3 regions of the Cronobacter universalis NCTC 9529 genome follow, and region 2 is predicted to be linked to each of the others. Evidence: predicted binding sites of a transcription regulator. Region 2 holds the regulator's gene; each other region holds the start of a gene.

Region 1 (3,277 bases), 1.7 Mb from region 2:
GAGATCGGCCCGCAAAGCATCGACGCCTTTATCCTGGGCGAACATGGCGACACCCAGTTCCCGGTCTGGTCGCACTCTTCCGTGTATGGCTCCCCGGTGGCGCAGGTCTATGAGCGCAAAACGGGTAAGGCGCTCGACACCGCAGCGCTCGCCGAGCGCGTGCGCAGGCTGGGCTTTGAGATTTACGCCCGCAAAGGGTGTACGGAATATGGCATCGCGGGCACTATCGCGGAGATCTGCCGCAATATCTTTACCGGCAGCCACCGGGCGCTGGCGGTGTCGTGCATTCTTGACGGCGAATATGGCGTGGACAACGTGGCGATAGGCGTACCGGCGGTTCTGGCCCAGAACGGCGTGCAGCAGATTATCGAACTGCAGCTGGAAGGCGAAGAGCAGGCGAAGTTTCAGCATTCGGTCGCGGTTATCAAAGAGAATATCGCCCGCCTGCCCTGATCATAAAAATGGCGCCCGCAACGGGCGCCGAATCATCAGCGCAGCAATACCTGGCCGATAAGATAAGTGACCGCCTGCCCGCCAATCAGCACGCGATCACCCTGCCATTCACAGCGTAAATCGCCGCCCCGCGCCGAAACCTGGCGCGCCATCATCGTGGTTTTGCCAAGCTTTGCGCCCCAGAAGGGGATCAGCATACTGTGCGCCGAGCCGGTCACCGGATCTTCCGCCACGCTCTCTCCGGGGCAGAAAAAGCGACTGACGAAATCATACGGGCCGCCGGGCGTGCCGGGCGCGGTTACGCAGACCTGTTTGCCGAGCGGCAGCAGCGCATGAATATCCGGGGTCAGCGCCTCCACCTGCGCCTGGGTCGGAAGCTCCACAAGATAGTCGCGATAAGCCGTCACCGACACCGCGCCGTCAATCCCCAGCGCGCTCAGCAGCAGCGCGGGCGCCTCCACCGGCTGCGCCTGCCACGCCGGGAAGTTCAGCGTCAGCCAGTCCCCGCGGCGCGTAACGGACACCTCACCGACAAAGCGCGTCGAGAAACGGATTTCGCTGTGCGGGTAATCGAGGTGCTCGAAAATGACATGCGCGGCGGCAATCGTGGCGTGGCCGCAGAGGTTGATTTCATAGCGCGTGGTAAACCAGCGCAGTTCGAAACCGTCGTCGGTGCGCACGAAAAAGGCGGTTTCCGACTGGTTATGCTGCTGCGCCATCGCGAGCAGCGTCTCATCCGGCAGCCATTCGCTTAACGGACAAACCGCCGCCGCGTTGCCGCTGAAGGTTTTATCGGCGAACGCATCCACCATATAAAAATCAACTGATTGCATTGTCATCCCCACCCTGTTTTTTGTCGTTGCTGTTTTATACACCGTATCACGCGCCCTGAAACGCGTGACGATAATTGCGTTTCTGCCGCTTCGTTTGTTACATAACGGGTACAAAAATGAGATTTGCGTCACAAAATGGTTGTATCCCGGCAGGCGAAAGTTTTAAGATCGCTTGCTTCTTATTCACTTCTGACCAGCGCGAATCTTTTTTATGACGATGAATACAGTCTCTCGCAAAACGGCGTGGCTGCGGGTGGTTACGCTTGCGGTCGCGGCATTTATTTTTAATACCACCGAGTTTGTGCCGGTGGGCCTGCTCTCCGATATCGCCGCGAGTTTCCATATGGAATCCGCGCAGGCGGGCATTATGCTGACCATCTACGCCTGGGTGGTGGCGCTGATGTCGCTGCCGTTTATGCTGCTGACAAGCCAGGTGGAGCGCCGCAAGCTCCTGATTGCGCTGTTTGTGGTCTTCGTCGCGAGCCATATGCTGTCGTTTATGGCCTGGAGCTTCGAGGTGCTGGTCATCAGCCGTATCGGGATTGCCTTCGCTCATGCGATTTTCTGGTCGATTACCGCGTCGCTGGCTATTCGCCTGGCGCCGCCGGGCAAACGCGCCCAGGCGCTGAGCCTGATTGCGACCGGCACCGCGCTGGCGTCGGTACTCGGCCTGCCCATCGGGCGCATCGTCGGACAATATTTCGGCTGGCGCACCACCTTTTTCGCCATCGGCATCGGCGCGCTGATTACGCTCGCCTGCCTCGTGAAACTGCTGCCGAAAATCCCGAGCGAACACTCCGGCTCTCTCGCGAGCCTGCCGGCGCTGTTCCGCCGCCCGGCGTTGCTGTGCATCTACGTGCTGACCGCGGTTGTGGTGACCGCGCACTTCACCGCCTACAGCTATATTGAGCCGTTCGTGCAGAACGTCGCGGGCCTGAGCGAAAACTTCGCCACCTTCCTGCTGCTGGTGCTCGGCACCGCGGGGATTATCGGCAGCGTGATTTTCGGCAAGCTCGGCAACCTGCACGCGTCCGGGCTTATCAGCAGCGCTATCGGCGTGCTAGTGATTTGTCTGCTGTTGCTGCTGCCGGCCTCGCACAGCGCCGTTAACCTGACGGTCCTCTGCGCCTTCTGGGGCATCGCGATTATGCTGATTGGCCTCGGGATGCAGGTGAAAGTGCTGGCGCTGGCGCCGGACGCCACCGATGTCGCGATGTCGCTCTTCTCCGGCATCTTTAACATCGGCATCGGCGCGGGCGCGCTGGTGGGCAATCAGGTGAGCCTTCAGCTCTCGATGTCGTCCATCGGGTATATGGGCGCCATCCCGGCGCTGGCCGCGTTTGTCTGGGCGATTGTGATTTTCCGCCGCTGGCCGGTTCAGCTTCCTGAGGAACAACCGCACCACGGTTAACCTTAACGCCGCCGCTTCAGGCGGCGTTTTTTTATCTTTTTTCTCTGTTTTCCCCGCTTCGCGTTACGTCATCGCGCCCTTAAAAGGCGGCGGCTATCGCACTGATAGCTTCTGTCTTTCCTTTGATTCTGAAGGTTTTTTAACGTTTTTTAGCAGATCGTGTGATCGAAAAAATCATTCGGTTGACTTATGTTTGCCTGGGCAATAATATCTCGCGTGACTAATCTACTTGCCTGGGCAACTATGTTGGAAAATAACAGCGATCTGTTTAACGAGATTATTCCTTTAGGACGGCTGATTCATCTGGTGAATCAGAAAAAGGATCGCCTGCTCAATGAGTACCTCGCCCCGCTCGATATCACCGCGGCGCAGTTTAAGGTGCTCTGTTCCATTCGCTGTCCTGGCCGCATCACGCCGGGGGAGCTGAAAAAAGTGCTCTCAGTAGATTTAGGCGCTCTGACGCGCATGCTGGATCGTCTGGTATGCAAGGGATGGGTGGCGCGTCTGCCTAACCCGAACGATAAACGGGGCGTACTGGTTGAGCTCACGGAAGAAGGCGCGGCGCTGTGCGAACAGTGCC
Region 2 (3,277 bases):
TCACAGGCTCCAGCGGCGCGGGAACCACCACCACCAGCCTCGCGTTTCGTAAAATTTTCGCCCAGCTGAATCTTCGTGCCGCCGAAGTGGAAGGCGACAGCTTCCACCGCTACACGCGCCCGGAAATGGACATGGCCATCCGCAAAGCGCGCGATCTTGGCCGCCATATCAGTTACTTCGGCCCGGAGGCGAACGATTTCGGCCTGCTGGAGCAAACCTTTGTGGAGTATGGCCTGACCGGCAAAGGGCAGTCGCGCAAATATCTGCACACCTATGACGAAGCGGTGCCGTGGAACCAGGTGCCCGGCACTTTCACGCCGTGGCAGCCGCTGCCGGAGCCGACGGACGTGCTGTTTTACGAAGGGCTGCACGGCGGCGTGGTGACGCCGCAAAACGACGTGGCGAAACATGTCGATCTGCTGGTGGGCGTGGTGCCTATCGTCAACCTGGAGTGGATACAGAAGCTTATCCGCGATACCAGCGAGCGCGGCCATTCACGCGAGGCGGTGATGGATTCCGTGGTGCGCTCAATGGAAGATTACATCAACTACATCACGCCGCAGTTCTCACGCACCCATATTAACTTCCAGCGCGTGCCGACGGTGGACACCTCCAACCCGTTCGCCGCGAAAAGCATTCCGTCGCTTGATGAGAGTTTCGTGGTCATTCACTTCCGCAATCTGGACAATATCGATTACCCGTGGCTGCTGGCGATGCTACAGGGCTCGTTTATTTCACATATCAATACGCTGGTGGTGCCGGGCGGCAAGATGGGGCTGGCGATGGAGCTTATCATGCTGCCGCTGGTGCAGCGGCTGATGGAAGGCAAGCAGATAGCGTGACAGAGTGGCCTGGCGGCGCTTCGCCTGCCGGGCCGCCCGTCGTCAGATTACGCCTCAATCACTTCATACGAATGGGTGATGTTGACCCCTTTGCCGAGCATCAGCGCCACCGAACAGTACTTCTCCGCCGACAGATCCACCGCGCGCGACACTGCCGCGTCCTTAAGGTCTTTACCCGTCACCACAAAGTGCAGATTGATATGCGTGAACAGACGCGGGGCCTCTTCGCGGCGCTCTGACGTCAGTTTCACTTCGCAGTCGATCACGTCGTGACGGCCTTTTTGCAGGATAGAGACCACATCAATCGCGCTACAGCCGCCTGCGGCTATCAGGACCATTTCCATCGGGCTCGGCGCTTTGTCGCCGGAGTTGCCGTCCATCAGGATCTGATGCCCCGAAGCGGACTCGCCAAGGAAGGTTAACCCTTCTACCCATTTCACTCGTGCATGCATGTTAATCGCTCCAGGCTATTCATTTTTCTGACAGATTACGCGCGCGCGTTCCCGGAGGCAATGGAAGCGCGACCTGCGTCAAGCTGAAACGAGACAACAGGAGACACCTGAGAAAAGCTATGCTAAAACAGTCTGGATGCAGCGGCGATACATTGATGTTACGCATGGGTGCAGAGGAGAAGACAATTTATCGGCTGCGATGTCCACGGACAGCCAACTTCCCTGGAAGCGGGAAGATGATGATTGCAAAGCCAGACAGGGGTTACGCGCCCTGTCTTTGGAGCCAGTTTAAAACAGAGGATAACCGCGCATGGTGCTTGGCAAACCGCAAACAGACCCGACTCTTGAATGGTTCTTGTCACATTGCCACATTCATAAGTATCCATCTAAGAGCACGCTGATTCACCAGGGTGAAAAAGCGGAGACGCTGTATTACATCGTTAAAGGCTCAGTGGCAGTGCTGATCAAAGATGAAGAGGGTAAGGAGATGATCCTCTCGTACCTGAATCAGGGAGACTTCATCGGCGAACTGGGTTTGTTCGAGGAAGGTCAGGAACGCAGCGCCTGGGTTCGCGCTAAAACTGCCTGTGAAGTGGCTGAAATCTCTTACAAAAAATTCCGTCAGCTGATCCAGGTTAACCCGGATATTCTGATGCGTCTCTCCTCGCAGATGGCTCGCCGCCTGCAAGTCACCTCCGAGAAAGTGGGTAACCTCGCCTTCCTCGACGTGACCGGCCGTATCGCGCAGACCCTGCTGAACCTGGCCAAACAGCCGGACGCGATGACCCATCCTGACGGGATGCAGATCAAAATCACGCGTCAGGAAATCGGCCAGATCGTCGGCTGTTCTCGCGAAACCGTTGGCCGCATTCTGAAAATGCTCGAAGATCAGAACCTGATCTCCGCCCACGGTAAAACCATCGTGGTTTACGGTACCCGCTAAAAAATCAAAAAACGGCGTGTCGCTTCGGTAACACGCCGTTTTTGTATCTATACTTCTCCCCTATGTGGCGTCGTCTTATCTATCATCCTGAAATCAATTACGCTTTACGGCAAACGCTGATCTTAAGCCTGCCGGTGGCGGTCGGGTTGATGCTGGGCCATCTTCAACAAGGGTTGCTGTTTTCACTCGTCCCCGCCTGCTGCAACATTGCCGGTCTTGATACCCCGCACAAACGCTTTTTTAAACGACTGATCATCGGCGCCTCGCTGTTCGCGCTGAGCAGCCTGGCGGTGCAGCTTCTGCTGTTACAGTCTGTGCCGCTGCCGCTCATTCTGCTGATGCTGGCGCTGCTGCTCGGCGTAACGGCGGAGATCAGCCCGCTGCATGCGCGTCTCCTGCCCGCGTCGCTTATCGCGGCCATCTTCACGCTAAGCCTCGCCGGAAATATGCCCATCTGGGAGCCCATGCTGCTCTATGTCCTCGGCACGCTCTGGTATGGCGCGTTTAACGGGTTCTGGTTCTGGCTGTGGCGCGAGCAGCCGCTGCGTGAATCGTTAAGCCTGATTTATAAAAGTCTCGCCGACTACTGCGAAGCGAAATACAGCCTGCTGACGCGCCACACCGAGCCGGAACAGGCGCTGCCGCCGCTGCTCGTGCATCAGCAAAAAGTGGTGGATCAGATAAGCCAGTGCTATCAGCAGCTACAGATGCTGTCGGCGACCAAACAGAACGGCTACAAGCGCCTGCTGCGCACGTTTCAGGTGGCGCTGGATCTCCAGGAGCACATTTCAGTCTCCCTGCATCAGCCCGCCGAAGTGCAAAAACTGGTGGAGCGCAGCCACGCCGAAGAAGTGCTGCGCTGGACGGCGCAAACCGTCGCCACGCGGCTGCGCACGCTTTCTGACGATATTCTCTATCACCGTTATTCACGCCGCTTCTCAATGGATAAGCAGATTGAGGCGCTGGCGAAAATCGCCCGCCAGCACCCGGACAACCCGGTCGGCCAGTTCTGCGAATACCATTTCAGCCGCATCGCGCGC
Region 3 (3,277 bases), 1.1 Mb from region 2:
TGCGCTTCGCTTACCCGCCCTACGGTGAAGAAAAAGGTATTTGTAGGGTGGGTAAGCGCAGCGCACCCACCGCGTATAAAAATGAAAAGGAATTTACAGGGTGGGTAAGCGCCAGCGCACCCACCACACCTGCTACCGCGACGCTTATTTCTTCTTCTGCAATTCCAGCATCTGCTCGGGCGTCACGGCAGGGTAACCCTGCGCATCGTCAGGCACTTCGCTAAGGGCGGGGATCGGCACCAGCGGGCCGAGAAAACGCGGTTCACGTTTAAAAATATACAGATCCGCCAGCGCCCCTAACCGCGCGCCGAACTCACGCACGCGCACCGACAGCATATTTTTCGGCGACGGCACGGCGTAACACTGCGCCTGAATACCCATATGCAGCGCGATAAACAGCGCGCGCTCGCAATGGAAACGCTGGGTAATAATGATGAAATCGTTGGTATCAAACACCCGACGGGTGCGGACGATAGAATCGAGCGTGCGGAAGCCCGCGTAATCCAGCACGATATCCGCCGGATCGACGCCTGCGGCTATTAAATCCTTGCGCATCGTCATCGGCTCGTTATAGCTCTGCTGGGCATTATCGCCGCTCAACAGCAGGTAATTCACCTTGCCGCTGTTATAGGCGTTCAGCGCGCCCTGAATGCGGTAGCGGTAATACTGATTAACCACGCCGGTGCGATAATATTTGGCGGTGCCGAGCACTACGCCCACCTGACGCCACGGCAAATCCTGCAGCTCATCATAGACGTAAGGCGCGGTTTTCCAGCTGATCCAGCGGTCGAGCAGCAGCGCCGTTAACAGCAGTACGCCAATCAGGGCCAGCAGGCTGTATAACAAACGCTTTAACATTCAGGCAGCTCGAAGCAAAAAGGAAAGAGAGTCAAGGCTACTTTACCCGCCGGGCAAGAGCAAGAATCGAACGTCTGGTTGGAGCATTTTTCGTCACAGCGGGCAGAGCGCCCGCTGTGGTGGTTCAGGCGAGTGTAACCCGCTCAAGGCCGGTAAAGCCCAGCGCGTTCAGCGTCGCGGCGGTGGCGTCGCGCTGAACGATGGTCGCATCGTTCAGTTCGGCAAGCGCGACGCGATGGATATCCGCCCACACGTAGCCGTTCAGGCTCAGCAGGTTCAGCGCGGCCTGTAACGGCGGCAGGGAAGGGTTGAACGCCGCGTTCTCGGCATAGCTGCCGGTAAAGACCGTGCCGTCGTGGGTTTCAATGGCAAGCCCGGACGGCGACTGGCTGTAAGGCGCATGGCTGCGGTTGGCCGCCGCGATCGCGGCCTGCGTCAGCGCGTCGCCCTTAAGCGCATAGCCATGATTTTCCGTATCGAAAATCAGCGTCTTAATATCAAGATCGCGCGGGCCGAAGGCGTCCGGCAGGTAATCGCCAAGCTGTGAAGGCGCGCGCCCCGGCAGGTTGATGCGAAGGGTTAGCCCGCTGTTCAGCTCGTTCATAAACTGACGGCAGTGGCCGCACGGCGTGTAGTTAACCGTAATCGCCGCAAGGCCGGTTTCGCCGCGCATCCAGGCGTGGGTGATGGCGCTCTGCTCGGCGTGAATCGTCTGCTGCATCGCCGCGCCGCGAAACTCCATATTGGCGCCGAAATAGAGGTTGCCGCTCAGGCCGCGGGCGATGGCGCCCACGTTAAAGTGCGAAATCCCGGTCTGCGCGCAGGCGGCGGCTAACGGCAGCAGCGCAAAGGCCAGCGCGTCGTCATCCAGCCCGCTCTGGCGGCGAATGTCAGCGACCTGTTCAGCGTTCAGCATCGCCGGAAAATGAATATCGGCAATCAGAGGAGCCAGAGCGGCTTGCAGTGCCGCCGGCAGCTGTGCGAAGGCAGTTTCAAAACGTGGGTGCATGGCAAAGCCTCAAAAGAGATAACAGGAAAAATAGTTTACGGCGCTCCTGAGGCTTTATATGTGATTTAACTCTCACTGGCTATGCAACAAATGAAATTTAAAATGAAAATGCGCGACGTATCGCAAGTTTTAGCGCCATATCGCCAGAATAATCGAGAACAAAAAGGGCGCCAGCAGCGACGTGATAATGCCGCAGATCACCAGCGCCAGTGAACTGAACGCGCCCTCCTGGTAATCCAGCTCCGCGCAGCGCGCCGTACCCAGGGCGTGCGAGGCGGTGCCCATCGCCAGGCCGCGTGCGGATTTGGTTTTTATCCTCATGACATTCAGCAGAGCATGGCCGAACACGGCGCCGAGTATACCCACGAAAATGACGCAGACGGCGCTGATGGCGGGAATGCCGCCGAGGCTTCCGCCCACGGCCATCGCGATCGGCGTGGTGACGGATTTCGGCAGGACGGACGCCGCGATTTCCGGACTGGCGCCCATCAGCAGCGCAACAGAGGTGCCGGTGACCATCGCCACCACGCTGCCTGCAAAGCAAATCGTGATAATCGACTTCCAGCGGGCGCGGATCTGGTGCAATTGTTCATACAGCGGGAACGCCAGCGCCACCACGGCGGGTTGCAGTAAATCATTGAGAATGCGGCTGCCCTGAAAATAGCGCTCATAAGGAATGTGGGTCAGCATCAGAAACGGGATCAGCACCACCATGCAGACCAGCAGCGGATTGAGCAACGGGCTTTTGAGCCGCGCCGCGAGTTTACGGGCGGCGAAAAAGACCAGCAGCGTCAGCGGCAGCGACCACCAGATATTCTGGATCATTTCTCACGGCTCCTTTCCTGGCCCACCACTTTGCGCTCGCCATGCGCCAGGTGCGCGCTCCAGCTCACCACCATAAACACCACCAGCGTACTGATAAAACAGGAGACCACCACCGGCCCGAACTGCGCCTGCAACACGTCGAAATATTGCATCACGCCAATACCCACCGGCACAAACAGCAGCGCCATATAGCGGATCAGCAGATTACACGCGGGCTGTACCCACTTCGCGGGCAGGATCTGAAACGCCAGCAGGACAAAAAGAATCAGCATGCCGATGATGCTGCCGGGGATGGTAATCGGCAGCAGCGCGGCAATCGCGATGCCTGCGTAGAGGCAGGCGTAAATCAAAATAAACGCGCGTACCAGTTGCCAGAGAGAAGTCAGCATTGTGCTCATAGGGAGGTCACCTTTAAACCGAACGCATTCATCATACAATTAAAATGAAAACTGTGCTACCGATCACAGGAGCCATCCCAGCATACCTAAACTTTCGAGCCGCCGCTCAGGTTCGCAGTAAACCTTTCCGGGCCGCATAACTTTTTTGCGCGGCGTTAAGCAAACCGCTAATGATTCCCTTGAAGCT

What was found. Region 2 encodes CRP, which controls carbon source genes, mostly activating them, when cyclic AMP is high. Its sites were predicted from a motif close to ATGTGANNNNNNTCACAT; they were not measured.
Region 1: a site for CRP is predicted at 1,403-1,420, ahead of AFK65_RS10220 (sugar transporter). Genes of this name have one in related genera too.
Region 3: a site for CRP is predicted at 1,926-1,943, ahead of cdd (cytidine deaminase). Genes of this name have one in related genera too.

The regions. Positions count from the first base shown of each region.
Region 1 covers NZ_CP012257.1:2,211,462-2,214,738, forward strand. The annotation lists gene AFK65_RS10210 (L-lactate dehydrogenase) at 1-453, shown strand, start outside; gene AFK65_RS10215 (PhzF family phenazine biosynthesis protein) at 489-1,286, opposite strand; gene AFK65_RS10220 (sugar transporter) at 1,498-2,697, shown strand; gene marR (multiple antibiotic resistance transcriptional regulator MarR) at 2,944-3,277, shown strand, end outside.
Region 2 covers NZ_CP012257.1:3,911,149-3,914,425, forward strand. The annotation lists gene AFK65_RS18095 (phosphoribulokinase) at 1-842, shown strand, start outside; gene AFK65_RS18100 (OsmC family protein) at 890-1,294, opposite strand; gene crp (cAMP-activated global transcriptional regulator CRP) at 1,605-2,237, shown strand; gene AFK65_RS18110 (YccS/YhfK family putative transporter) at 2,300-3,277, shown strand, end outside.
Region 3 covers NZ_CP012257.1:2,853,964-2,857,240, reverse strand. The annotation lists gene sanA (outer membrane permeability protein SanA) at 145-858, opposite strand; gene cdd (cytidine deaminase) at 983-1,867, opposite strand; gene AFK65_RS13190 (CidB/LrgB family autolysis modulator) at 1,997-2,692, opposite strand; gene AFK65_RS13185 (CidA/LrgA family protein) at 2,689-3,090, opposite strand.